4 regions of the Peribacillus sp. FSL E2-0159 genome follow, and region 3 is predicted to be linked to each of the others. Evidence: riboswitches for the same ligand, from Rfam matches in the RefSeq annotation. Region 3 holds a riboswitch; each other region holds the start of a gene.

Region 1 (7,332 bases), 2.7 Mb from region 3:
ACTTTTCACTGCGCCCGCCAGTGGTTAGGACAAGGTGCTCACACCCACTCGCTTTGGCGACACTGATAGCCTGGACGATACTTGCCATATAGGCGGAACTGGAAAAAGGGACGACAGTGCCCCTAGTTCCCAAAATTGAAATGCCTCCCACAATCCCCAAGCGGCCATTTAATGTTTTTTTCGCTATTTCTTCACCTGCGGGCACGGAGATGACGACTTTCACTCCTCTATTGATTTTAAATTCTTCCAATGTTTGTTGCACAGTGGTTAAAATCATTTTGCGCGGTACCGGATTAATGGCAGCTTCTCCTACAGGAACGGGAAGACCGGGTTTGGTCACACGGCCCACACCGGTCCCTCCATCCAGGATAATCCCAGGTGCATCCGACCAGCTGACAGTAGAGATAATATGTGCCCGATGGGTGGCATCGGGATCATCTCCGGCATCTTTAATCGTTTCCGCACTAACCGCATTTTCCGATATATCATATTTCTCAATAGTGAAAGTGGCATCTCGGCCGATGGGCAAGGAAATCGTTGCTTCCTCAAGTGCATCCCCCGTGATCAAAGCGGTCAATGCCGCTTTGGTCACGGCTGTCGAACATGCTCCCGTCGTATACCCATGACGCATTTGTGAGGGGTCTTTTTTCACTTTCTTTTCCATGTTTTTTAACTATCAGCTAAAAGGGAAATCGCGTTCAATGCTGCAACAGTGACAGTACTTCCACCTTTTCGGCCAATATTCGTAATGAATGGCACTTCTGTGATCTTAGCCAGTTCCTCTTTAGATTCCGCTGCAGAAACAAACCCAACAGGCATTCCAATGATTAAGTCCGGTTTTGCAATCCCTTCTTTAATAAGGCGAATGAGCTCAAGTAAAGCGGTAGGTGCATTGCCAATGGCATAAATGCCCCCTTCATTTTCATTAACGGCTTTTTGCATCGAAATGATCGCCCTTGTCGTATTCAAACGTTTTGCTTCGACCATCACATCTGGATCTGAAATATAGCAATGAACGTCCCCGCCGTGTTTTTGAAATCTTTTTTTGCCTGTACCGCTCTCAATCATTTGCACATCAGCAATGACATGTCTACCTTTGCGAATGGCTTCCACACCAGCTTGAATGGCATTTGGGTGGATGATGACACTTCTTCCCAATTCAAAATCCGCTGAAGCATGAATGACCCGGCGGACGATCTTCCATTCATCCTCAGAAAAATCATGATTGCCCATTTCTTCAGCAATGATTGAAAAGCTATAATCATATATTTTGTCCGGGTCTACAGTTAGTGGTTTAAAATCCGTTTTAAAATCCATCTTACATTCCTCCTAATTTTCATTTAGCTGTTTATTCAACTCGGCAATGACATGATCAAAACTGGAATGTACATTTTGATAGTCCACATCCGGTCGCGATATCATAATCGTCTCTATTCCACATTCCAACGCGGCTTCCAATTTCTCGTCAACCGCACCGACCTTGCCACTTTCTTTGGTTATCATCAATGTGACGCCATACTGTTCATATAGAGCTTTATTTAATTCTTTGGAAAATGGACCTTGAATCGCAACGATATTTTTTTGTTCAATGCCCAGTTGGGCACATTTTTCCATATTGTCCATGCGTGGCAGCATTCTCGCTATGACTCTGGTATTCTCGAGCCCAACCAATTCTTTTGCGAACACGGCTAGGGTTTTACTTCCGGTCGTGAGCATGATGACTCCCCGTTTTGAAGCGGCAAGTTTGGCAGCTTCCTCATAATCACGGACAACTATCAATTTATCATTCTGAAAACGTTGGCTTTCACGCTCATAACGAATATAAGGAACATTGGCTGCCTTTGCTCCATTAAGGGCGTTTTTGGATGCTTCTTCCGCAAATGGATGACTTGCATCAACTACAGCATGAAAACCTTTTTCAGAGATTAAAGATGTCATATCCTCTGCAGTTAATCGGCCAATCCGGGTAGATATCCCTGCATCTTGCAAACTCTTAGCCGCCGACCCGGTTACAACAGTTGCCAAAACCTTGAATCCCACCTGCTGCATCTCAATCGCTAGTTCCCTTGCATCACTTGTACCCGCCAAGAACAAAATCATTTTGACGTCCCCACCACTTGCCCATCTTGATCGTGATGGTGGCCGTGATCATGGTCGTGATCATGGTGGTGGTCGTGATCATGGTGGTGGTCGTGGTCGTGATGGTGATGATGGTGGGCATGACCATGTTCCTCGACATGTTTACGATAGTTTTCCAAATCACGATCCCCACTTGACCTGCCTTCACTGGCTTCAATTACTCGTTCTTGGAGAATGTTCTGTAATGTTGGATGATACCCAAAATACTTCGCCAAAATAAATTCTCGATCATGATATTGCTCTTGATAGCCTTTAAGCATATCCTCCATTCTTTCCATCAACACCCCTGTGAAGAGGAAATATGGCAGCATCACTACTTTTTTTGCCCCTAACCTGATGCATCGTTCAATACCTTCATCAACGTGCGGGTCCGTTACACCCATGAAAGCTGTTTCGACCCATTTAACGTTTAATTTTTCCCATAATAATCGTGAAATTTTATATATATCACTATTTGCATCAGCATCACTGCCACCTCGGCCAATTAGCAATATTGCTGTCTCAGCATGTTCAGCGGTGGTATCGAATCCCGCTTCCTCAAGACGGTCTGTCAGGATTGTCAATACATCATGGTGAACCCCGATCGTTTGGCCATATGTGAATTTCACTTCTGGATACTTGGTTTTCCCATCCTCTATTTCAGCTGGGATATGTAATTTCGAATGTCCTGCATGCAATAAAATGATCGGTATGACGATAACTTCAGTAGCTCCTCGTTTTACACAATTATCGATGCCTTTAGATATATTCGGTACCGCAAATTCCAAGAAGCACGTTTCTACTAGGAAGCGATCGTCCATTACCGGAATCATATTTTCAATAAAATGAAGGACTTCTTCATTTCCCGAAGCCAAGCGGCTTCCGTGTCCTACGAACAAGACTGCTTTCATTTACTTTCCCCCTCTTGATTAGTCTTCACAAGGCGCAGGCTCTATGTTTATTTTGGGAGCGATGTCCTGATAAGAAAAATTCTTTATCTTTTTCGAACGTTTGAAGTATTTAAAAAGCCGCTCATTTGGATGGGCATTTTGCTTATACTCCGCGACAATGTCCGTAATCAGTTCAACAAGCTGTTCCGGTTCAATGCCTTCCGCAACCGGCTGACCTGGATGGGCTGTTCTTCCAACCGGTTTAGCTCCAAGAAATAAGTCGAACTTCCCTTTTCGGAAGACAATCCCGATATCATCCATCACAGCACTATAACAAGCCATCCCACACCCATTAAAACCGATGTTAAGTTCCTTGGGCATTTTCATTCCGCCAAGCACCCGATGTATTTCATCCGCATAAGGAATGGATTCCGTTTTTTCACCATCACAGAAATCACAGGCTTTTAATGTCAGTACATCTCCAATCGGCGATAATAGAAAGTTTGCTGATTGCAATTTCCCCGTAATGACTTCCGGATCCGTTGTTGGAATCTTTAATACGATTTTATGATTTGGCGTGTATTCCATAGTGCCCTTTTCCCCGACAACTTCCGCAAGTGTCATCATTTGTTTGGGAGTGAATTGTTTATTCGCCACACCAGGACTAACGGCAAGTTCGAATACCGACTCCATTTTTTGCTGAACAATTGGCTCAATGGATTGCTGAACGGTTTGACCCTTGACTCTTGACAGTGCTTCCATTGCCATTTCAAAGGAAGCTGGCTTCTTTTCTGGTGCTTTTGTAAGTAATCCAACTCCTCCAGCAGATTCGATGAAGACTTCTTGCACAGAATCGGCTTCTTGATCTAACGCCCACGGTTCCGCTTCTTTTTGCAGACGCTGATGCGGCTTCAATGGTTGCTTTTCCGAATTCAAAGTATATTTCCTCTGATAGCCTCTTGGTGTGATGATTTTGTCATCATAGAAAAAGGTGGATGAATTACCAATAATGACGGTGGTCAACATTCCAATATCGTGATTCAACATATCTTTCAAATTGGTTATGACAATATCCTGCCTATCGCGATAAGCACTTTTCACCAACCCGACAGGTGTATCAGGAGAACGGTAGCGAAGGAGAATGTTCTGTGTTTCAACAATTTGCCTGGTCCGCCTGCCGCTGCGCGGATTATACAGGGCAATGACAAAGTCTGCCATTGCAGCTGCTTCAACCCTTTTAGCGATCAGTTCCCAAGGAGTTAAATGATCACTGAGACTGATCGTACACGAATCGTGCATGACTGGTGCCCCAAGTAAAGATGCACAAGAGTTAATTGCCGAAATGCCAGGAATGACTTCAATGCCCACTCCAGTTTCTTCTTTCCAGCCTTTTTCAATCAATACTTCATAAACCAACCCAGCCATTCCGTAAACTCCGGCATCCCCGCTGGAAATTACCGCAACTTTCTTACCTAGCTCCGCTTGTTTCACTGCTTCCTGTGCACGTGATACCTCTTCAGTCATCCCCGTACTAATAATCGTTTGATCTGTGAGCAGTCCCTGAATGAGTTCAACATAGGTTTTATAACCAATGATGTAGTCACTTTCTTGAAGGGCTTCGACAGCACGTTTGGTAATGTGTTCAAAATTCCCTGGCCCAAAGCCCACGACGAATAATTTACCGTTTGTACTCATTAAGACATCTCCTTTTTACGATTTGTTCTTTGAAATACCCGTATGAGCAGGAAAATCTGGATTCGGTGTCATTTCCCCATCATTGAATTGGTAGATCATTTGTGGAACAAACTCCCCATCATCAATATGGCTGACAATTTGGCGACCGAAATCAGGCGTTTCCACTCGATACCAGTTTCCTTGAGGATAGGCAATCACAACGCAGGCATCCTTACATCTTCCGTTACACCGTGTCCTGGTTGTATGGATTTTCAAATCCAGTCCTTTGGAAGTAATTTCATCGCGAATCGCTTGGGTTACTTCTTCCCCGCCCTTCTTCATGCAGCTGCTTCCATTACAAATCAACAGATGTGTATTTGTACCCATTAAGTTCCAAGTAGTCATCTTCTTCCTCCTGCGTTCAGGGAAAAGGCAAAATAAAAAACCTTAACATAAGAGTCAAGGTTTAAAAAAACTATATGAATGAGGAGCCCCAGGCAAGAATGCCCAATCTCCCAAAATCGTCATAGTCCTTCTACCTTTCCCTCCGAAAAGTATCATGCAATTTTAAAAGCAGGTTTCCTGGCTTACGCTTCATTTTACTTTGTCCCTTCCCGGCAACAATGCCAGTGGCTATCGACAATTTCATCAGCGTTTACAGTAGCGGGGGCTGCATCGGATTTTCACCGATTTCCCTATTATCCCTTGGTTATTCACACAAGAGCACTTTTAAAATTTAATATTTGGTTTTAATATACATTTCTAACTAACTTTATCTATCATATAACAACTTTATCAAAATTCAATAGTTTATTCCGACTGTTTAGAAAAGTTTAATAGTGTATATCCTTCCCACAAGCCTTTCCTTGCAACAAACTTAGTCAAAAAAAAAAGATAGTGTAGCTGGAATTATTTCTTTATGGTACACTATACGAGAATTTTCTAAATAATTACATAAGTTTTATGGTGTTGAATTTTTCGGAATTCAGCTTAAAAGGGAAGCCGGTGAAAATCCGGAGCGGTCCCGCCACTGTAAAGGGAAGTCCTATTACTTTAACTTTAATCCACTGTCAAATGAGATGGGAAGGATGTAATGGGATGATGAACCAAAGCCAGGAGACCTGCCATGAAGCGTGAAACTGTTTCAACCTACGAGGATGGGTGTGCGGATCAGGCAGAAAGGCCCATGGTTGGTTTATGCTGCAAAATTCCTGTTCATTACGCACTTCTTTCCTTTGAGAGAAGTGCTTTTTATGTTGGGCGCGCCTTTCTTGTCAAGATTGATCAGAAAAATTAAAAGTGTTGAAAGGAGAAAGAATGAAAAGAACCAATTGGAAAATTATTTATTTTGTCATTTTACTGCTTTTTGTCCCAAAAAGGGCAATGGCCATGCATATCATGGAGGGCTTTTTACCCATTGAATGGGCTATATTCTGGTGGGCCGTTACCCTTCCATTTTTAATCTTGGGTTACCGGTCCATTAGATCCAAGGTAAGGGAAAACCCAGAAACAAAAATGATGCTTGGCCTATCGGGTGCATTTGTATTCATTTTATCGGCCCTAAAGATTCCTTCCGTTACGGGAAGTTCTTCACACCCTACCGGAGTTGGTTTGGGATCCATTTTATTCGGACCATTGGCCATGAGTGTCGTTGGCTCCATCGTTCTGTTATTTCAAGCTGTTTTACTGGCTCACGGTGGATTGACGACATTAGGGGCCAATGCATTTTCCATGGCCGTTTGCGGACCGTTCATTGCTTACTTCGTCTTCAAGGGCGCAACTAAATTGAGGTGGTCTTTTTCACTTGCCGTTTTCTTGGCAGCTGCTTTTGGAGATTTGGGAACCTATGTGGTGACTTCCGTTCAACTTGCTCTTGCTTTTCCATCCGAGGTAGGAGGATTCATGGCCTCTTTCAGTAAATTTGCAGGGATTTTTGCCCTGACCCAAATTCCCTTGGCAATCAGTGAGGGGTTATTGACAGTCGTCGTGATGAATTTCTTGAAAAAATACAATCTAGGCGAATTGAAATTGCTGCGAGTTTTATCTAAGGAGGCCCGTTAACATGAAAAAAAGTTTACTGCTGCTTTTCCTGGTCGTCATTCTTGCTACCATACCGTTAATCACACAACAAGGAACGGAATTTGGCGGTGCCGATGGCGAAGCTGAAGAAGCCATCACTAAAATCCAGCCGCAATACAAGCCATGGTTCAACAGTATTTGGGAGCCGCCAGGTGCAGAAACCGAAAGCTTATTATTTGCGCTGCAAGCTGCGATCGGAGCTGGTTTCATTGGTTATTTCATAGGTGTAACGAGACAAAGAAATAAACAAACCAAACAAGAAATCCCCGAAAAATCGAAGCATGTTACTCATTGATAAATATGCCTATTTCAATGGGCTAAAGGATGTACATCCGTTGGAAAAGATGGTTTTTGCACTCTCCCTATTGCTATTTTCGTTAACGGTAAGGGATATGACCGTTTCGCTCATCACTTTTACGGTGATGAGCGCTTTAATCATTTTTGCGGCAAAAATCCCGCTTTCTTATTATCTTAAATTACTGCTATTACCAGGATTTTTTATACTATCAGGAACAATTACCATCCTTTTTTCTTTTACAAGCAAATTTACTTCGATTTCGAATATATGGTG
Region 2 (7,332 bases), 2.5 Mb from region 3:
GACGGCAATATAAAGAGTGAAATCAAAGTGGGGCGTGAACCATATGGTGCTGCTCTTTCGCCTGATAACAAGCTACTTTTTGCAAGCAATAAAACTGACAATACGATCGACGTAATCAATATAGCTAATCACCGTGTAGTTAAAACAATTGACGGTTTCAACGAACCAAGACAAGCAATTGTCTTTAGTCACGACGGGGAACGGGCTTATGTATTAAATCGGGATCTTTCTATTGCGCGTGTGAATGTTAAAACCTTCTCCATCACGGATATAATTCAGGATGAGTCAAAAAAGTACAAGCTTAAAACGCTAAGATCAAACAAAGTAGGGAAATATTTAGCAGACCAAGATGGCATGACACTTTATTATTTCACAAAAGATGATTCTAGCGTCAGTAATTGCAAAGGTCAATGTAGTGAAATTTGGCCGACTTTCCATGCAGATAACATCATCACCACTAGAGGTTTTGATAAAAAAGAGTTTAAAACAATCATAAGAGATGACGGACAAAAGCAAACAACGTATAAAGGGCATCCACTTTATTACTTTGTGAAAGATAAGCAGGCAGGTGATATAAATGGACAAGGCCTCAATAATGTCTGGTTTGTTTTAGGCAAAAAGGTTTTTGAGGAATAATTAAGTTTAGTTTTGCACAAAAAGATAGAAAACTCTAAAAAAACCATTCATATAAAGAACATAAGAAAAATAGGTTTGTGTTTCACTAATAATGGTCCTAGGGTATAATAAATGTCACTTTTTTATTCTGGAATTTGCATAGCGCATATTTTCCGTGAAAAACTACCGAGAACCCCTTATACAAAAACTGATTTTTAATGAAGTACCGTTATACCAAATCGAATAAGCTGTTGCTGTTGAATAAAGATTGTTAATAATAGTTTCTTATTCATGAGTAAAAATCTAATAAATCAAAGCCACCTTCTAGGTGGCTTTGATTTATCTAAATAAGGTACAGGTTTATAATCTTCATAAAATCCCTACTTGATGGTGATAGGTTCTGCCGACAAAACACAGATATTATACGCTATCGCGTTTCTCACTATAGACCCCATTAAAGAATAAAACGGTTCTTAGTTTATTGATAATAGCCACGGAGAAGGGAATCCCATATAGATATCCCAGTATAATAGATGGAATGGCTTTAAACCGGTGTTAAACCCCTGATTTTTCATATATTTCATTACCAACCTAATTTCCACATCACAACCTATAACGTATCACAACATTCCCGGATATGTAGGCAACACAGAAGACAATAACTTTTTAGAAACAGGATGTTTTAATCGTTCAAGTTGTTCCATATCTTCCAACCATTCTACAACCTCACCCTTGTACATTACCGCTAGACGGTCTGCGATGTAATTGACAGCCTGTAAATCATGAGAAATAAAGAGATATGAAAGTTGAAACTCTTCTTTTAATTGTGCCAAAAGGTTTAATATCTGTACTTGAACTAGAGCATCTAGAGCACTTATAGCCTCATCAAGTATAATTAACTTTGGCTTTAAGGCAATCGCTCTTGCGATATTGATTCTTTGTAACTGCCCTCCACTGAACTGATATGGGTATTCATGAATATCTTCCTGGCATAACCCAACAATCTCCAAAAGCTTTTGTACTTTCTTTTTCACTTGAACAGACGAGAGCCTCTCGTAATTCCTTATCGGCTCAGCAATGATTTCCCCTATAGTTAGTCTAGGGTTAACAGCGCTATTACAATCTTGAAAAACAACTTGCAGATTTCGCCGTAACTCCTTTAATTCTTTTGCTTTTAAACAATAAAGACTCTTCCCCAGAAACCAAACCTCTCCCTGATCCGGCTTTTCCAGTCCCAGAATAATTTTGCCCAGGGTACTCTTTCCAGATCCACTTTCTCCAACGAGGCCTAAACAAACTCCTTCTTCCAAAGTTAGAGAGATGCTCTTATTGGCTTCCACAGCTTTACGCTTCCCAAAAACAGAGTTCCCTAGCAAGTATGTTTTCTTTATACCTCTCAACTCAAGCAAGCTCATCCTTCATCCACCCAACTTTTTAACTTGATTTTACACATCGTACTAGATGGTCTTTTTCATACTCTTTAAATTCAAGATTATAACTTGAACATGTATGATCTGCGTCATCACACCGTTCTAAAAAAGGGCATATTTTTTCTCTATTCATTAGATTGGGGCGCGAAACGCTAACATGTTTTACAGTCATTATCTTTCTTCTTGTTAATCCAAGCCTGGATTCTAACAAGACTCGGGTATACGGGTGCATTGGGCGATTGAACAACTTCAACACTGGTGCTTTCTCAACGATATAGCCGCCATACATCACAGCTACTTCGTCAGCTAACTGAGCTATCACCCCTAGATCATGTGATACTAATAAAATGCATGTATTGTATTCTTTCCTTAACTTATCCAGCTGTTTCAAAACCTGGAGTTGGTTTGTCACATCAAGTGCAGTCGTCGGCTCATCAGCAATGATGATAGATGGACTTAAAGACATCGTAATCGCAATCATAACTCGTTGCAGCATCCCGCCGCTTAGCTGAAACGGATATTGCTTCAAGACATTTTCTGGATTTGGTAGGTCTGTTTTTTCCAAGTACTCCAAAGCCATTTTCCGCGCTTGCTGCTTAGTGATAGGCAAATGAGTTCTAAGTGTTTCAATAAAATGCCGCCCTATCGTCCTCACAGGATTAAAGGCGATCATTGGGTTTTGCATAATCATTGCGATTTCACTGCCCCGTACTTTCCTTATGTCTTCTGTGGAAACATTTAAAAGGTCTATATTGTTAAACTTGATGCTCCCTTGCACCACCTTTGCCTTGTCAGGTAAAAGATTTAGCAAAGACATGCATGTCATCGTTTTCCCTGATCCACTTTCTCCGACAATGCCCAACACTTTCTCCCAGCCTCGAGGTTAAAACTGACATCATTGACAGCCTGAGTCACTCCATACGGTGTCGATACAATAACCTTCAAATTTTCTACAGTTAGAATGGGGTGTTGTCCCATCTTCCATCCATCCTCCCTTCTATTCCTTTTTTAGGTCTAGAGCATCCCTCAAAGCTTCGCCAAACAAGTTAAAAGCAAACACAACGATGAAGATCATCAACCCAGGGTAAAGCATCAATGAAGGGGTTTCTCTAAAAAATGGCTTACTATCATTGATCATCATTCCCCACTCTGCCTCTGGCGGCTGTATGCCAAGACCAAGAAAAGAGAGTCCAGAAATTGCTAAAATAACTCCTCCGATGTCCATAAAGATTAATACAACAACTTGAGAAATGATGGCAGGTAAAATATGTTTGATGACAATGACTCTCATTGGTGTCCCGCATATTTTGGCTGCTAAGACAAAGTTTTGCTCCTTTACACTAAGAACCATTCCTCGAATGACGCGTGCATAAAAAACCCATTGGACAAGCACCATCGCCAAGATCAGATTGCCAAGACTCGGTCCTAAAATTCCGATTAAAGCAAGGGACAGAAGAAAGCTTGGGAATGCCATGAGTATGTCACACATTCTCATGAAGAGATAATCAACCTTACCCCCTATAAAGCCTGCATAAATACCAAGTGGGATACTAATAATCATCATTAATCCCATGACAAGGAAAGCTGTACCCAACGAGGTTCGTGTTCCATAGATTAATCGGGACAAAATACATCTCCCTAAATGATCAGTCCCCAATGGAAACTGAGAGGAGGGCCCTTGCAGCTTCTGAACGATATCAATCAAGTTCGGATCATTAGGAGCCAAAAAAGGAGCAAAAAGAGCCAATACTGTCAGGAAGGAAATAATCATGATGCTGATCATCATGAGCTTATGTGTCATCAGCTTTCGTTTCACGTTTTGCACCACTCTTATTTCTCTCCCTCCCAGCGTATACGAGGATCCAGGAAAGAATATGTAAGATCCACAAGAAGATTACAGACCACAAAGATCACACCCATAAATAATACACACCCCTGAATCATCGGATAATCTTGATTTAATATAGATGTGACAAATAACTGTCCCATGCCGGGCCAAGCAAAAATTGTTTCAACAATAACCGCTCCGCTTAGCATGTTACCGAAGCTCATGCCAAGTCCAGTTATCACAGGTAGTAAGGACTTTTTTAAGACATGCCTGATAACGATTAGTCTTTGGCGCAACCCTCTCGCTCTAGCATAAACAACAAATGGTTCATTCAAATTTCCCAGCATACTAGCCCGAAGCAATCGCATATACGTACCTATATGCGCAAAAGCCAATGTCAAGGAAGGAAGCACTAGATGAGCCAAAGTCCCCCTTCCCAATACAGGAAATAAATCTAACTTTACTGATAAAAAATAGATCAAGAGAAAGCCAAGCCAAAAGGTTGGCATAGAGACACTTACAAAGGCTAATATTCTGCTAAACTGATCAACAAATTTCCCCTTGTAAATAGCAGAAATCATTCCTAAGGGTAAACTAATAACAACAATAAAGATAAGTGAAGCAAATGTTAATTGAACTGTTGGGAAGAAATGTACCACAATTTCTTCCCATACAGAGTTATTGGACACATAAGACATCCCTAAATCCAATTGCAACACTTTTCCCAGCCACTCAAAATACTGGGCATATAAAGGCTTGTTTAATCCAAGCTCAACTCGAAGGGCTGCCACTGTCTCATCCGTAGGAGGAATATGTGACGCCCTTAAGTAAGCTACTGCCGGATCTCCAGGAATTAAGTGAAGCAAGATAAAAGTGATGAGCGAAATTCCTAATAAAATTGGAATTAAACTTGTGAGACGTTTAAATATAAACCAACTCATGTAGCACTCCTTAAGTTGTTTTTAAGTATCCCCACTTCAATTAACATCAATTGAAGTTAAAGGGACCTCAGCTTCTTGAGGTAAAAAATCTACTCCACTAATGTTTTTTTGATACACTGCTATATTAGACTGATAAGATATCGGTAAATAAATAGCTTGTTCGTGCAATGTCGTTAATATATCGGAATACAGTATTTTTCTCTCCTCCTCGTCTGTAGTTAATAATACTTTTTTAATTTTCTGGTCTAATTCTTTCTTTACTGGCAACCCTAATTGAGCGTTATAATCTGGACCACCATTTTCCGTATTTGTCGTCATAGCTGCTAAATAGGAATGTGGATCAAACGGTACAGCCCAAGTAGATGTAAATAATAAATCAAATTCACCTTGAAATGCATTTGTCCAAAAAGTATTAGTTTCTTGACTAGTCAATTTAACATCTATTCCTAGCTTTCTAAAATCACCTTGGGTAAATTCTGCGATTGACTTTTGGATGTTGTCTGTACTATTAAACAGTAATTCCAATTGCAATTCTTTTCCGTCTTTTTCTCTAAATGGTTTCCCCTTCACTTGTTTCCATCCAGCATCATCCAATAACTGTTTTGCTTTTTCTGCATCATATTCATAAGGCTCAATTTTAATTTTCGTGTATGGCAAAATAGGTGGAAACAAAGTATCAGCCTTTTTTTCCATACCATAAAAGATCTTATCAATAACAGCCTGTTTATTAAAAGCATGTTGGAGCGCTAACCGAACTTTAAGATCTTTAGTCGCTTCTCTATTTGAGTTAAGAAGCAGCGTTCTAGTAGCTGTAGGTTCTGACAATTTGGTTTCATATTGCCCTGAATTCTTCAAAAATTGGAATGAATCTTGGCTTATGACCCCGTTTCCAAAAATAAAGTCGAGTTCTTTTTTCTCAAAAGCTAATACTCTTGACTCACCGTCAGTAATGACTTTAACAACCACCTTATCTACTTTAGGTTTAGTACCCCAATACTGTTCATTCCTTTTAAAAACTGCAAACTCATTTTTCTTATATTCGCTCAATACCCACGGTCCTGTGCCAATCGGAGACTTGAGTCCGTCCTTAAATGTGTTTTGACTGTCAGGAAAAGCAGCTTCTCCTACAAATCTCAACGGTCTGATGTAAGTTAGTTCTTGAAGAGTTGGATAATACGCGTTGTTCAAAATAAGTTTAAATGTATATTCATCTATTATTTCAGTACCTTTGATTTGGTTAATTAATTCCACCCATTCATGTTGTTTGCGATTATCTAAAATGGTATCAAAGTTTTTCTTAACGATTGCAGCATTAAAGAGGGAACCATCTGAAAATTTAACATCTTTCCTCAGATGGAATACATATTCTTTTCCATCTTTCGATATATCCCAGCTCTCTGCAAGCCAAGGCTGAATTTCTCCGCCTTCACCGTAATAAACAAGGGATTCATATACCATAGCCTGGGAAAAAAACTCATTCGGAAAATATGTGTGTGGATTTAAGTCACCTATATCCCCAGGCCATGAAAAAGTAACAACTTTTTGTTTATCTTTATCTGATGTATTTTCTTGATCTATTGTTGTGTTGCTGCAACCAGTAACAAAAATTGTGAAAATTACTAGTAGTCCAACAAAAGAATGAAATAATTTAGACCGTTTTAAAAACATGTTTTCTCACCTTCAATTATGGAATTTTATCTATTTGAAAAATTACGAAATATAAAAAAGCATTTCCAACCAGATTTAACGGTCAGAAATGCTTATAGTTTAAGAACAAATTCGTCTTCTAGCACTCTAACACCTCCCTATCTCCCGTAGGTTTAACAGCATTTTTAGAACGGGCAGGTTTTCTGACTTAGGTTCATCATCTCCATGCGTCTTCCCGGATATTATCCAGTGACTTTCTTGCATAGGACTCACCAATACAGCGGCGGGACCGTGCCGGATTTTGCACCGGCTTCCCTTTTAAATATTCGCTATTAAACGAATATACCCATTCCAATAAAATATGAAATTTTCCCTCATCTTCATAGTAAAATATAGTGCTTGTCCATCTTAAAATTATTAAGTCAAAACCTTTTGATGCTTCCTTAACACTTTAATAGTTTCATCTCTAATTAATTTTTGATAAACTCAGCAACTAATCATTTCCATCCTAGAAATAAACTAAAAACAGTTTGTAAAAAGGAGAACAACTATCTATTCTTAAGAATTTAACAAATATTAAAAACTCTCCTATATTATACGGTTTTACGATTACAACTCTCTAAAAATGGATATTAACTATATGAAAATAAAATCAAAAAGTTTACCTAATACAAATTATATTCCTTATCACAAATTTATGCCATATCAAATTAAGATCCTGATGTTTTTTAACGGTTCGTTTTGTACGGAGGCAATAATCTTATACAAACAGTTATTTGTAACGACATATATGAATGATAGTGTGTAGATTTTTCATTTTCAGATTTGTATTGCTCCCTCCCGAATAAGCTGTTTTTATAAGTGAATACTC
Region 3 (7,332 bases):
CCACTGTCTTACCCCCTCCATCAGTGCTTCGTTATCATGTTCACTCTTCACTGCAAACCGAAGCCACCTTCCATCCAAACCCGGGAAATTATAGGTATGGCGCGGTACAACTCCTTTTTTCAGCAAAAAGGGGAAAAGGGATAAGGATTCATCTTTAACCAAATAAAAATTAACTGTGCTATCGGAAAAATTCAACCCTTGCTCCTCATAAAACCGGAATAGTTTTTGCTTTTGCAATGCAATGTAGTCTCTTGTTTTTTTCATATAGGCTTCTTCTGCGAGACAGATTTTCCCCACTTCAAGTGCCACATGGTTGACGCTCCAATGCGGTTTATAATTTCTTACCCTTTTTATGATGTCAGGTGCCGCAAGCAAATAGCCTAGTCTCAAACCCGGAATTGCAAAGATTTTAGTCATTGATCTTAGAATGAGTAAATGTGGAAATACATTGATTAAAGAAGCATAACTAAAGGCATCTTCCGTAAAATCATAAAAAGCCTCATCCAGGACAACCAGGCAATCCGCTTTTTGGCATTCCATGATCAATTCCTTAACTGCATCCCGCTTAAATGAAACTCCTGTCGGATTATTAGGCGTACATAAGAAAATTGCATCATATTCAGGTAATCGGGGAATCAAACGATCCAAGTCCAATTGCCACTCAGGAGCATCAAGCTGGTGAAAATCGACCTTACATTCTGCTGCCAAACAAGCTTCTGCATATTCCGCAAATGCCGGCTGAATGATTAGCACCCTTCGATTGGCTAATCCGTTCGCTACCAACATGATTATTTCAGCACCACCGTTCCCCATCAAAACGGATTGCTCAGGAAGAGCTTCTTTTTTTGCAATTGATTTTGTCAGTTCAATGGCATGCGGATCTGGGTATTGAAGGATTCCTTCAAAAAACCCAGACCACTGTTCCTTTATGCGTAAAGGCGGACCCAATGGGTTGATGTTAGCACTGAAGTCGAGAACCGATTCAGGCATTTCGATTTCCAGTGCTTCGTAAAGATAATGAGGATTAGAGCCATGAGAAGGTAATGTCAAGAATAAGTCCCCCTAGCCATAGCATCAGTAGAAATAGAAAAGATGACCGATGCATAATGGTAATCGTTTGTGGTATATGTTTTGCTTCCAATCGAACAAGCGGAACTCCCATCCTCGCACGCTCGGAAACAATTCCTTTGTACATATTCCGGCCTCCAAGCTGGATTCCCAAAATGGCAGCAACGCCTGCTTCACACCACCCGCTATTCGGGCTTGGATGTTTTTTTGCGTCATTGAATAATATCTTCCATCTGGCACCAAATCCATGATAGCCGGATTTTGAGCTCAGCAACATCAGGAACCCGGTGAGGCGGCTTGGAATCCAGTTGACGATATCATCGAGCTTGGCAGAAGCCCAGCCGAATTGCCCATATTTATCATTTTTGTACCCTACCATGGAATCGCAGGTATTAATCGCCCTGTACACCATCGCGAGTGGCGCACCGCCAATAGCTGCCCAAAACATTGGGGCTGTAATCCCATCACTGGTATTTTCCGCTACGGTTTCCACGGTGCCCCTGACTATTTCGGATTCATCAAGATCAGCAGTATCGCGGCCCACGATATAGGAAAGCTTTAGCCTTGCTTTAGGATAATCCCTTTCATTCAGCGGTAGGCAAACGTCCATCCCAGCTTGCTTCAAGCCCTTCTGAGCTATCGTAGTAGAAATGACAACAGCCTCCCAAAGGATACCTGCAAGCGGATGGATTCGATAAGCCAAATAGACAGTTAGACCTGTAATCAATACCACCACTGATAAGACGATGATCAACATGAATAGTCCATTCCGTTTCTTATATGTTCCTCTATTGAATGCCAGATCCAACTTGCTTATCATCGTTCCTATCCATTTGACTGGATGGGGCCAATTTGGCGGGTCACCAATTAATAGATCAAGGAAAAACGCAAGCGTAACTGCCAAAAGATGATGGTAAATCATAAATCCTCAATCCGTTTCCGATTATTCTTTAATGCTTCCACTGTACAATCATATACACCTCGGCTGATCAGCTTCCCTAATGGAGTGATGGTGCCTGCATATTGAAGCTTTGCCCCTCTTTGAGTTGCAGCAATCAAAATGCTGTCTGTCGATGTTCCTGTTGCACATGTATTTGTCACCTTATCCAATACATGCAAATCATGAAGCGCTTTTACTTTTGCCTCTGTCGCAGTAACTATGCTGTGGATGAAAGCCTCTTCTGCCAAATGACCATTTACGAATATCCATGTATTTATTGTTCCTGGAGCGGAACTCCAAGAATGCCGGTCAGCTAAAGAAGCATCGATGGCATTCCCTACACCAGCCGTTACGATAATAAAAACCGAGAAATCTTCAGCTCTTAATAGCTTGAAAGCTACCGTATCGAGAAAGACAGCTGTCATCATCCCTACCGTTTCCTGAGGTTCAAAACCATGAGCTTTTAAATAGTCGGCCATTTCAACATGATGATCCTCGCAATCATAGCCATGATGGACGTGCCTATTCACAAAATATTTATGCCAGCCCGTCCCCGAACCAGTCACTCCAGAAGACATCGTTCTAAGCATGATCGGAGAATCCAATTGAATCATCTCAGGTCCGACTGTCAAATAAGAATCATCAATTTCCAATGGGATAGTATCCTGGCCATGCTTTTCCGGTACGATGAACATCTGCGGTTTCGGAAGGGCGGGATGTGGATGTTTTTCGATCGTAGTATGATATACACCCTGAATCCGTTCCTGTTGGAGCACTTCGTTCGGCACATCAACAACCTGAATTTGCCCTTTCTCAAGCAACATAAGCCGATCACAATATAATCCAGCCAAATTCAAATCATGAAAAATTGAAATAACGGTCAACTTCTGCTCTTTTGCCATTTTCCTCATTAGATCAAGAAGATCTTTTTGATAGGAAAGATCCAAGTGGTTCGTAGGTTCATCCAAAAAAAGGATTTCCGGCTCTTGAGCAAGTGCCTGTGCCAGCAGGACCCGTTGTCTCTCCCCTCCTGATAATCGTTCAAAATGAAGATCCTGAAAATCAGCTACTCCCGTTTGTTCCATAACCCGTTGGACAATCGTTTCATCTTCTTCGGACCAACTATGGAACCAACCTGATTGATGGGCATATCGCCCAAGTGAGACCGTCTCTTTTACTGTATAGGAGAAGGCTAATGAGGAATGTTGAGGGAGCACAGCAATGACCTGTGCAAGTTTTTTAGACGAATAATCCTTCAAATCCCTCCCTCTTATCCGTATGCTTCCGCCCTTATAATCGAGCACCCCGCTAAGCATACTTAAAAGCGTCGTTTTTCCGCTGCCATTAGGACCAAGAATCCCGAATAATTCCCCTTTATGTACATCAAAAGAGACAGAGTCCAAAACAGCTTTGTTGTCATACCCACCTGTTAATCCTTTAACTTCAAGCATCCGTTTTTACCCTTCTCTCCGTCTCTTTAATAAAATCAGAGCAAATGCAGGCGCCCCGATAAGTGAGGTGATCACCCCGATCGGCAGTTCCGATGGGGCAATGATCGACCGTGCTGCAAAATCCGCCAATATTAAGAATCCGCTTCCTACCAGCAATGACAACGGAAGCAAATGTTTATGGTCAGGTCCCCAAATCTTTCGGACAAAATGAGGAATGACCAAGCCAACAAAGCCAATCGTCCCGGAAACGGCAACGGATGCTCCTGTCAAAATCGAACCGGCTATCAAGATCCACATTTTCCGCCGCTTAACATTCACACCTAAGTGTTTTGCCCGGTCTTCCCCGAAAGTCATCGCATTCAATTCGCTTGTATTCACCATCAAGGTCAACGAACCAATAATAAAAAATGGCAAAATGATTGCAATATAATTCCATCCGCGCATTGAAACGCTTCCCATCAGCCAGCCGATGATTTGTCTTAATTCATCACCCGTCAGCGCAATCATCAATGAAATGAAGGCACTTAAAAACGAGCTGAAAATGATTCCTGTTAAAATGATCGTTTCCACTTTCATCGATCGATCCATTTTTTTTGCAAAAGTCAGTACGCAGAGCATCGTGAGCACTGAGCATAAGATGCTCAATGCCGGAAGAGTATATAAACCGATGAATGGCAGTGATATATTCAAGAATATTGTCATTACGGCGCCGACTGATGCTCCTGATGAAATACCTAATGTGTAAGGATCAGCGAGCGGGTTCCGGAGCAGTCCTTGAAATGCTGCACCCGCAATCGCAAGTGATGCCCCAACCAAACCAGCAAGCAACACACGCGGCAAGCGGATGTTCATCACGATATTCGTAAGCATTTCATCCGGATCAGCAGCTATCGGTAAATGGAAAATCTCCTTGCCGATTATTTGTATAAGTACGGGAATCGGTACTGGCACCGAACCAAAGGAAATGCCTATCGTCATTGCGAATAACAAAAATAACAACGCAATCAAATAAGCAAACGTCCATTTAGTTGTCAAATAGGTTCGGATAGACTGATTTGGCAAGTTCCTCTACTCCCTCTATTAAGCGTGGACCGGAACGGGTCACCAAGTCAGAATGGACATCAAAGACTTGGTCATTCTTAACAGCATTTACGTCTTGCCATCCTTTTCGGGCCGTCACTTCACTTTCTGAATCTTTCGTATAATAACCATACGTTGTAATGATGACATCCGGATTTGCAGCAATCATCGACTCTTCATCAATTTTTGCCCAACCGTCCAATTCAGCAGCAGCATTATCCGCTGAAATAATATTAAGCATTTCATTCATGAAAGTATTTTTTCCAGGTGTGTATATTTCTGGTGAAGGCGAAACTTCCACTAAAACGGTCTTCCTATCCTCTTCCTTTACGGATTTGGTCTTTTCCTGGATATCCTTGAGCTTCGTTTTCATATCCGCAACGATTTCTTTTGCCTTATCATGTTCTCCCGTTGCCTGTCCAATCATTTCAATAGACTCATAGACTTGGTCAAAGCTTTGTGCATCATTGACTACGAGGACATCTATTCCAGCATCCTTAAGCTGCTGTAAACCCTCATTTGAATTATGGGCACTTGATGCATGCGCAAGAACAAGGTCAGGTTTCATGGAGACAATCAGCTCCGTGTTCATTTCCATTCCGCCAACTTTTTCAATTTCTTTCGTTTCTTCCGGGTAATTATCATTGTCGGACACACCAACGACCTTTTTGCCCAAACCAAGTGCAAAGACCACTTCCGTATTACTTGGTATCAACGAAACGATTTTCTTCGGTTTTTGTTCTATCGTTACTTTTTCCCCTGTCGCATCTTTAATCGTAATCGGGAAAGCTTCGTGTTGAGCATGATTCGTTTGCTGTTTTTCTTTTCCTTCATCAGTAGCGTCACTGCAGCCGACCATCATGCCTGCAGTAATCAACATCAACAGTATCAGACCAAAAATTTTCTTCATTTTCATTCCCCACAATCTTTTCATTTAATTTCTTCCCACCTAATAAAGAAAACGCAATCCTGGAAGATGCCTCCAAAACAAAAAGCACCTCCCGTTAAACGGAAGATGCTTGCATGGCAACAATATCATTACGGACTCTTGGGTCTGCCACACACCTTCCCATCCGCGTAGGTTACAGGTGTACGAATTCTGGCAGGTCTCCTGGCTCATGGTCATCGTCAACGGCACCTTCCCATATCTCATACAGTGGTACACAGCCGTCAGCTCCCATATACAGTGGCGGGACCGCGCTGGCATTTCACCAACTTCCCTTTTAAGTCATTAAGACACCAAATCGTTCATATGTATATAATTTTCACTGCCCTCATTATACACCATGTAAGAATCGATTATTATATGATTTTTCTGAACAAGTACGAAATGAGCCGTCCACCTTCAATGATTTGAAGCATTTTCAATCAGTGCAGCAAACCCCTCGACTGATAACCCAGGTGAGATCCGAACTCGATGCAGGGCATGCACCCCTTGGTCCCTTAAAGCCCCCCCAGGTTCGGTAGTGACTGCCATCTTGTATCCAGCTTCTTCTGACAGCCAGAGACTCTCTTCGTTATAACGGCCAACCGGATAAGAAAGCACTGTCGTGTCCTGATCGAGGATACGGTCGAATAGCTCCTTCGATTGAACCATTTCCGCTTCTTGCTGATTTGCCGTCATGCGGTTCAGCTCCAAATGGTTGAAAGTATGACTTTCGATTGAAATCCCATTCCTGCTCATCTCCACCATTTGATTTTCAGTCAGGTGATGACCTTTATCAATGGACTTCCCGATCATGAAGACAGTTGCTTTCATATCATTTTCTTTTAATATCGGGAAAGCCTCCGTGTAGTTATCTGTATAACCATCATCAAAAGTAAGCCAGACGCACTTCTCACTTGGCATCCGATTCTCGGTTAAAACGAGGAATGCTTCTTCAGGGGATAATGTATAGTAACCATTCTCCCGAAGCCAAACCATCTGTGATCGGAATTCCTCCCTTGGAACCCGGAGGCCATTACCTTGAGAAATGCTGCGGGAGCTGGACCGGGGACTCGGCCGTTATCCAGTCTCCCGTATCGATTTGGCCCCCCGAATCCTGCCCGGTCCCATTCTCAGCCGCTTCGGCCACTTCAATGTCATCTTCCGCAATCGGTGCAGCCGTCTTTGTGCCTATCCCCTCTAAAATCCCTTGTGAGCATCCAGTTAAAATCAAAATCCCCAGCAATGCCGCCATCCTTAAAACTCTATATTTTTTCACTATCATTCTCCTGATTTTTTTATAGTATAATAGTACCAGGAAATCAGTAAACAATAAAGTATTCCATTTAATGAAAAAAGAGGAAACAATAGAGCTTAGCGACACGCTAAACATTCATGAGGATTTTTTTTCATAAGTATGTGCTATTAGCTTGAAAAGTTTGCCTATAAGAAATATAATAAATAAGTCGTCGACTTTAATATATGTCCCAGTAGCTCAGCAGGATAGAGCGACAGCCTCCTAAGCTGTAGGTCGTAGGTTCGATTCCTATCTGGGACGCTAATTATAACCCCCTGTTACAAGCGGTTCTTCCGCGGAGTAACAGGGGGTTTTTTTTGTTAGTTAAGAACAATTGATTTTTTGATGGAGAAAACGCAGGTCTCAAAGCTAAATTATTTCATCAAGCCATATAGATATCAAAAAATCCGATTGCAGAAAATCCTCGCAAAAAACTATGCATAAAGGTTGGGAAAATTCGCAAACAACAATACAAACTGTTTGAAAGTAAAAAAATTAATCATGTCTTTTTTTGAAATATATGTTTTAACCTGTCTAATCCGGGTATACAAATACTGTAAGACATTCTCAC
Region 4 (7,332 bases), 930 kb from region 3:
GTTGATTTATTTTCCGGTCTGCTGCTGCCTATCAGTTTCTATCCGATATGGGCGCAGGAAGTGATGAAATATTTGCCCTTTCAAGGGATCAGCTATGTACCAAGCATGATATTTACGAACGGGTACAGTTCAGGCGAAATTGGCATGGCGCTTTTACAGCAGTTAATTTGGTGCATCATTCTCATAATACCGATTCAGCTTTTATGGATAGTCGCAAAAAAACAGCTGATTATTCAAGGAGGTTGACGGGATGTTTTATGTATCGATGTTTTTTCAATATGTGAGTCAATATATGAAAACAAGATTGCAATATAGAGCCGATTTCTTCATGGAAATCCTATCTGACCTGCTGAATCAGGTCGTGAATCTGGTATTTATCTTAGTTGTTTTTGGACATACCCAATTTTTAAGCGGCTGGAGCCGTGAAGAAATCATATTCATTTATGGATTCTTCCTTATACCATTCGCCCTTTTTTCTGCCTTTTTCAACATCTGGGATTTTAATGACCGCTATATTGTCAAAGGTGAAATGGACCGGATATTAACAAGACCGATACATAGCCTGTTTCAAGTTATTTTAGAAAGAATCGAGCTAGAAGCGTTATTTGGTGTTGTCACCGGTTTGATCATTATATTCTATTCGGGGATTTCATTAGATCTGCAGCTTGCGTGGTATGACCCGATTCTTTTCATCATTTTTGCAATAGGAGGGGCCCTCGCTTATGCAGCCATTTTCGTTGCGATAGCAAGCATTGGGTTCTGGTCGGATGCGAAAACATCCATCATGCCAATGATGTACAATATCGGGAACTACGGGCGCTATCCTGTTGATATTTATAATAAGGTCATCCGTTTTGTCCTTACATGGGTGCTGCCATTCGCGTTTGTTGGTGTCTATCCGGCATCTTATTTCCTTAGAAAAGAAGAGTGGTATGCATATGCATTTGCCACACCTGTAATTGGGGTTGCCTTTTTCGTGATATCCGTTTTCATATGGAATCAGGGAGTGAAGAGGTACCGCGGGGCAGGGAACTAAAAAAAACCCCTTCAACATCATTCATGTTGAAGGGGTTTTTTTGTTTAGTTCCGTTTTTTCTTTCTTTTAATATATCTTGCTTGTGCTTGAGCATATTGCTGCTTTTCCTCTTCCGTTTCCGGTATGACCTGAGGTACGTTTGTCGGCTTACCGTCTTCATCAATGGCCAGCATCGTTAAAAAAGCGCGTGCCGTAAGCTGTTTTTCACCTGTTAAAAGGTTCTCACGCTCCACTTTTACGAATACCTCCATTGATGTGCGATGAGCACAGGTGACATAAGCTTCAAGGTTGATCGCATCCCCTGTCTTGATGGGGGCCAAAAAATCAAAAGAGTCGCTTGAAGCAGTCACAACGGGTTTTCGACAATGACGCATAGCTGAAATGCAGGCTATTTTATCAACATAGGCCATTACTTTTCCGCCAAAAATGGTATTGTGATGATTTGTATCCGGCGGAAAAACAAGGTCGGTTAAAAAAGTCCGTGACTGCTGTGTTGGATGGGAAACGTTCTTTTCAATCATTTGCCTGTTGGTTTAGCTAAAAGGTTTTCACGGACGATTTTTGCTGCTTCGACCATGTTTTTCAGGGAAGCGACGGTTTCCGGGATACCCCTTGTTTTCAGGCCGCAGTCGGGATTGATCCAAAACTGGTCTTTATCCAATACCTTGATGCCCCGTTCAATCATATCGACCATTTCTTCCACTGCCGGCACACGCGGGCTGTGAATATCATACACACCCAGGCCAATGCCTTTTTCATATGTTTTTTCCTCGAATGCCGAAGCAAGCTCCCCATGACTACGGGATGTTTCGATGGAAATTACATCGGCATCGAGGGAGGAGATGACATCCATGAAACTGTTGAAGTCGCAATAGCACATATGCGTGTGAATTTGGGTTGTATCCTCCACGCTTGATGTGGATATCAAGAATGAATTTACAGCCCAGTTTAAATACTCGTCGCGATCGCTTTTTTTCAATGGCAGACCTTCTCTAAGTGCAGGCTCATCAACCTGAATCATTTTAATTCCTGCGGATTCCAATGCAATGACTTCTTTTTCTAAAGCGAGCGCCAGCTGATAGCAAACATTCTCCCTGGAAATATCATCACGGACAAATGACCAGTTCAAAATTGTAACAGGACCTGTAAGCATTCCCTTTACCGTCTTCTTCGTAAGGGATTGTGCGTATACACTTTCCCTTACTGTCATCGGTTCGATGAAATGGATGTCGCCGTAGATGACTGGTGGTTTCACGCAGCGGGATCCATAGGATTGTACCCAACCCTTTTCTAGAAAGACGAATCCGCCTAACTTATGGCCGAAGTATTCAACCATATCCGTCCGTTCGAATTCTCCGTGAACGAGAACATCCAAACCGATTTCTTCTTGGATTTCGATCCACCTGCCGATTTCTTCGTTAACGAATGTTTCATATTGCGAAGCGGTCCATTCTCCTCTTTTGAATTTCCCGCGTGCTTGTTTAACTTCAAATGTCTGCGGAAAGCTACCGATCGTAGTCGAAGGAAGAAAAGGCAATTTGAAAAATTCCTGTTGTTTTTGGTAACGCTCTTTAAATGGAAGCTGACGGCCGGCGGTCCTGGTTTTAACCTTTTCGACATTGGAATGTACACTCCCATGATTCCGTGCATTTGAACTTGCTAACGTTTGAACCGTAAATTTATTTGCATCGACTTTTTCGGCGATTGCTTCAAAGCCTTGATTATTCCCTTTGACCAAGAGTGTGATTTCCTCAAGTTTCTCATCAGCGAAAGCAAGGGCCTCTTTCACTTCTTTTGAAAGGGCGGTTTCATTACGAACGGTCACTGGTACATGAAGCAGGGAACAAGAGGGCTGAATCCAAATTTGGTCTTCGGCTACCTTTTTCTTAAGTGTCTCGATCAATTGGATTTTTTTCGATAAATCAGATAGCCAAATATTTTTTCCGTCAATCACACCTGCAGCAAGCACTTTGTCCTTCGGGAAACCGAATGCTTCAAGATTACTTAGATTCTTCCCTTTATCATGTACAAAATCAAGACCGATTCCTTGGACTTGTAATTCGATGACTTCTTGATAATGTTCCACGGCATCAAAGTATGTTTGTAGCATGATGTTCAGGTTTGGTGCTGCTTCATTCAGTTTTTCATAGAGGTAAGTAACTGTCTGCATATCATCTTTGGAAATGGATGAAACAAGAGAAGGTTCGTCCATTTGAACCCACTTCACGCCTTCTTGCTCCAACTCCCGCAGGATTTGCGTGTATAGGGGAAGCAGGCTCAGGATGATGCCAGGGATTTCTTGTTTATTGAAGCCTTTGGAAAGGGAGATGAAAGTATAAGGTCCGATCAACACGGGCTTCGTTTCAATCCCTAGCTTTTCCTTGGCTTCCCGATATGCTGCAAGTGGTTTATTTTCTGTTAAAGTCAGCTGTGACAGTTTTAATTCAGGGACGATATAGTGATAGTTCGTATTGAACCATTTCGTCATTTCGGAAGCGACTTCATCATTGTTTCCGCGAGCCATTGAATAATAAACGGAAAGGGGAACGATTCCGCCTTCATAAGCTGAATAACGTTCAGGAACAAGACCGAACATGACGGACATATCCAGCATTTGATCATAGAAAGTGAAGTCGTTGACAGGAATGATATCTATGCCCCGTTTCTTCTGTTTTTGTAAGTTGCCTAAACGGATGGCTTTTAGTTGTGCCGTAAATTCTGCTTCATCGATTTTACCGGACCAGTAAGCTTCTAATGTACGTTTCCATTCACGATCTTCCCCGATTCGGGGGTAACCCAAACTACTGCTTTTCAAAATTCCCATCCTCCTAAATTCATTTGATTGAACAAAAAAAAAGCATCCCTAACCGTCAAAAGAGAAAGTTAGAAATGCTTAAAATAAAGAGGCATTCAGAATGCCCCTTACAATTATAAGGTCCCTAACACCTCCCTATCTCCCGTAGGTTAAAACAGTGTTGTCGAAATAGGCAGGTCTCCTGACTTAGGGAATATCATTAGCGGCGGGCCTTCCCGATCCTTTGATCAGTGGCATATTGGATGGCGCTAACATTCCCATTACAGTGGCGGGACCGTGCCGGAATTACACCGGACTTCCCTTTTAATCCTAATGAAAATTAGGAACCTATTTCCACATATGAAATTTTGCAAAACCTGCCTTGATAACTGTTTGCAGGTCAAAGATTTATAAAATAAAAACTATTATAAAAATTTAGACAATCGTAACATATCCGACCAAAAGGGTCAACATGGAAAAAAGATTCGGGAAAAGTAACCGTTAATTGGAAGTGGGGGAATAAGGATGAGGTCTGTTCCTAAAAAAGAATATATTGTTTGGACAGGGAGTATGTATAAAGAGAGTGGCGTTTTGAAATGGGGCGTGGGGGATGACTTTCTACATCTTGATTGCAGGAATCATTTTTTGTATGGTGATGAGCATTCGTACGTTATTTCTTGTTGAGTCGGGAGGAAAGAAATTTTCTCTGGAGGATATGCTTTGGCTTGGCAATTTATATGCGACGATATTAGTTGGGTTTGCACTGATTTATTTATTATACGAGCTTCAGAATCATTCGGTGATTCTTGATATGGGCAATCGATTGGATGGCACTTTCTATGAACAGTTGAAGACTTCTTTTTATTTTAGTGCGATGACGATGTTTTCTGTAGGGTATGGAGATATAGCCCCAATTGGCATGGGCAGGATGATAGCTACCATTCAGGCTTTCATCGGGTATACACTGCCGGCAGCGTTCGTGATTCGGACGGTGATCGATCTGGAGCAGAAAGATAGGAGGGATAAATGAAAGTTGTTTTTCTTTCGATTATTGGGTACTCTTACCATAATGAAAAAAATGGAGGGTTCAATATGACTGTTAAAATTGGAGAAACAGCACCTGATTTCAAACTCCCTGCAAACAATGGCGAAATGGTATCGCTATCGGATTTTAAGGGGAAATACATTGTTTTATATTTCTATCCAAAAGACATGACGCCAGGCTGCACGACGGAGGCTTGTGATTTCCGGGACCATAATGAGCAATTCGAGGAATTGAACGCGGTCATCATTGGTATCAGCCCAGATCCGGCGGCACGTCATGAAAAATTCATTGAAAAACATGGATTGCCTTTTCTGTTGCTGGCTGACGAAAATCATGAAGCGGCTGAATCATTTGAAGTTTGGCAATTGAAAAAGAACTTCGGCAAGGAGTATATGGGCATTGAACGTTCAACTTTCTTGATTGATAAGTCTGGTAAGGTAGTCAAAGAATGGCGTAAAGTAAAAGTCAAAGGCCACGTCGAAGAAGCGCTTGAAACTCTTCGCGACCTCGAAAAATAAGGGACAGGCAGATGAAGGATGAGCGAATAACGAAGCTTGCAGCCAGGCTGATTCATCATTCGATACAATTACAGCCAAAAGAGAGAATCCTCATACGGGGGCATATCAACACGAAACCATTATTGAAAGAGCTGATTGATGAAATATACAGAGTTGGTGCTTATCCATATGTAGAACTCGAAGACGATGAGATAAGCCGCCACCTGTTACAAGGGAATGTGAAGGAACAACTTGAAATATCTTCGCAATGGGCTTTGAAGAAATATAGGGATATCGATGCGGTCATCATCATCACAGGGGAAGAAAACGATGTGGAAATGAATGATGTTCCCATCGAGAGGCACCGTCTTCAAGGGGAGGCAATGAAATCTCCTACTCTTTTTTATGTAAACAACCGACGTTGGGTCTTACTTAATTATCCCACCAACGCATCGGCGCATAAAGCCGGCATGACCTTCGATAGGTACCAAGACTTCCTTTTGAACGTATGCACCATGGATTACGGGAAAATGGAGGCGTCCTTGAAACCGTTAAAACAATTGATGGAACGAACTGACAAAGTCAGGATCGTTTCACCAGAGACAGATTTGACCTTTTCCATCAAAGGTATGCCTGCCATCATATGTGCCGGAAAAAAGAATTTACCGGATGGGGAAGTTTTTACGGCACCCATAAAAGATAGTCTCAATGGAAGGATAGCCTTCAACACACCCACAACCTATGAAGGAATCACCTTTAGTGACATAGAATTAAACTTTAAAAAGGGAAAAATCATTAGAGCGACATCCAATCGTGACACTGAAATGAACCAAATTCTTAATATTGATGAAGGGTCCCGGTTTATAGGGGAGTTTGCAATTGGAATCAATCCATACATATTGGAACCTATGGACGATATCTTGTTCGATGAGAAAATAAGCGGGAGTCTACACTTGGCTCTTGGACTTGCCTATGAAGAAGCGGATAATGGAAACCGTTCATCGATACATTGGGATATGGTCTTGATCCAGCGTCCCGAATATGGTGGTGGTGACATCTATTTTGACGACGTCCTGATCAGAAGGGATGGCGTTTTCATTTTGCCGGAATTACATGCTTTAAACCCAAATTCTTTAAAATTAAGCCTTTTTTAATAAGGTAAGGCTTTTGTCCAACTCAAAAAGGGGACACCTGAATATGCTTTATTAAGGGAATACCTCCTCAGAGAAAGTTGCGCGGGACACATAGAGCCCGTGTTTTTTTATGTTAATTAAAAGGGAGAGATAAACATGTTAATACTTTCAACTGTCATTCCGAATGAAGTCATCCAAACGAAGATGATGGAAGCTTTTCCTGAATTGAACTTCATTTATCAAAAAGGATGGACGGATGGCCCGCTTCGTGAAGCGGAAATCTTAATTACATATGGTGAAGACTTAACTGAAGAAATCATTGAGAAAGCGGCGAACTTGAAATGGATCATGGTCATGAGTGCAGGGATGGAATTAATGCCACTTAAAGCCATTGAGGAACGTGGCATTCTGGTGACCAATGCAAGAGGCATTCATAAAATCCCAATGGCCGAGTATACGATAGGGATGCTTTTGCAATATGAAAAGAAATTGAAACTGCTAATGAAGAATGAAAAGGAAGAACTGTGGGATAGAAAGATTGAAGTAGGGGAATTGAATGGCAAGACTATGCTCGTTATTGGTGTCGGTGCAATTGGAGGGGAAGTGGCTCGTCTTGGGAAAGCCTTTGGGATGACGACGATGGGAGTGAACCGGAGCGGGAAACCAGTGGAATCCATCGATTACCTTTATACCATGGATAATTTATTGAAAGCCATACCGGGAGCCGATTATATCGTATCAGTCCTGCCGAGTACGGACGAAACGAAGGGCCTTTTGCAAAAAGAACACTTTAACGCAATGAAAGGATCTGCAGTATTCGTGAATAT

The links. A riboswitch is a leader RNA that binds a small molecule or an ion and turns the genes downstream of it on or off. The one in region 3 is predicted to bind cobalamin.
Region 1: it holds a riboswitch for cobalamin, as region 3 does, so the genes downstream of both, NYE63_RS12540 ((2Fe-2S) ferredoxin domain-containing protein) here and NYE63_RS27920 (ABC transporter substrate-binding protein) in region 3, are expected to answer to the same signal.
Region 2: it holds a riboswitch for cobalamin, as region 3 does, so the genes downstream of both, nikA (nickel ABC transporter substrate-binding protein) here and NYE63_RS27920 (ABC transporter substrate-binding protein) in region 3, are expected to answer to the same signal.
Region 4: it holds a riboswitch for cobalamin, as region 3 does, so the genes downstream of both, metE (5-methyltetrahydropteroyltriglutamate--homocysteine S-methyltransferase) here and NYE63_RS27920 (ABC transporter substrate-binding protein) in region 3, are expected to answer to the same signal.

Annotation. Positions count from the first base shown of each region.
Region 1 is NZ_CP152053.1:2,552,783-2,560,114, reverse strand. Features, by position in the region: gene NYE63_RS12565 (cobalt-precorrin-5B (C(1))-methyltransferase) at 1-664, opposite strand, end outside; gene NYE63_RS12560 (precorrin-8X methylmutase) at 670-1,317, opposite strand; gene cobK (precorrin-6A reductase) at 1,330-2,100, opposite strand; gene NYE63_RS12550 (sirohydrochlorin chelatase) at 2,097-3,029, opposite strand; gene cobJ (precorrin-3B C(17)-methyltransferase) at 3,048-4,703, opposite strand; gene NYE63_RS12540 ((2Fe-2S) ferredoxin domain-containing protein) at 4,719-5,087, opposite strand; cobalamin riboswitch at 5,237-5,428, opposite strand; cobalamin riboswitch at 5,630-5,826, shown strand; gene NYE63_RS12535 (hypothetical protein) at 5,809-5,979, shown strand; gene NYE63_RS12530 (energy-coupling factor ABC transporter permease) at 6,000-6,743, shown strand; gene NYE63_RS12525 (energy-coupling factor ABC transporter substrate-binding protein) at 6,745-7,056, shown strand; gene cbiQ (cobalt ECF transporter T component CbiQ) at 7,043-7,332, shown strand, end outside.
Region 2 is NZ_CP152053.1:2,412,677-2,420,008, reverse strand. Features, by position in the region: gene NYE63_RS11965 (beta-propeller fold lactonase family protein) at 1-636, shown strand, start outside; gene NYE63_RS11960 (dipeptide/oligopeptide/nickel ABC transporter ATP-binding protein) at 1,236-2,030, opposite strand; gene NYE63_RS11955 (ABC transporter ATP-binding protein) at 2,050-2,907, opposite strand; gene nikC (nickel transporter permease) at 3,043-3,873, opposite strand; gene nikB (nickel ABC transporter permease) at 3,876-4,814, opposite strand; gene nikA (nickel ABC transporter substrate-binding protein) at 4,851-6,482, opposite strand; cobalamin riboswitch at 6,637-6,826, opposite strand.
Region 3 is NZ_CP152053.1:5,699,026-5,706,357, forward strand. Features, by position in the region: gene NYE63_RS27895 (bifunctional adenosylcobinamide kinase/adenosylcobinamide-phosphate guanylyltransferase) at 1-4, opposite strand, end outside; gene cobD (threonine-phosphate decarboxylase CobD) at 1-1,050, opposite strand, end outside; gene cbiB (adenosylcobinamide-phosphate synthase CbiB) at 1,025-1,990, opposite strand; gene NYE63_RS27910 (heme ABC transporter ATP-binding protein) at 1,987-3,459, opposite strand; gene NYE63_RS27915 (iron ABC transporter permease) at 3,466-4,521, opposite strand; gene NYE63_RS27920 (ABC transporter substrate-binding protein) at 4,484-5,449, opposite strand; cobalamin riboswitch at 5,623-5,798, opposite strand; partial or broken gene NYE63_RS27925 (polysaccharide deacetylase family protein) at 5,885-6,569, opposite strand; tRNA gene NYE63_RS27930 (tRNA-Arg) at 6,949-7,022, shown strand.
Region 4 is NZ_CP152053.1:797,833-805,164, forward strand. Features, by position in the region: gene NYE63_RS03920 (ABC-2 family transporter protein) at 1-246, shown strand, start outside; gene NYE63_RS03925 (ABC-2 family transporter protein) at 251-1,036, shown strand; gene NYE63_RS03930 (acyl-CoA thioesterase) at 1,081-1,557, opposite strand; gene metE (5-methyltetrahydropteroyltriglutamate--homocysteine S-methyltransferase) at 1,554-3,860, opposite strand; cobalamin riboswitch at 4,005-4,197, opposite strand; gene NYE63_RS03940 (potassium channel family protein) at 4,441-4,860, shown strand; gene bcp (thioredoxin-dependent thiol peroxidase) at 4,923-5,393, shown strand; gene NYE63_RS03950 (aminopeptidase) at 5,405-6,526, shown strand; gene NYE63_RS03955 (D-2-hydroxyacid dehydrogenase) at 6,662-7,332, shown strand, end outside.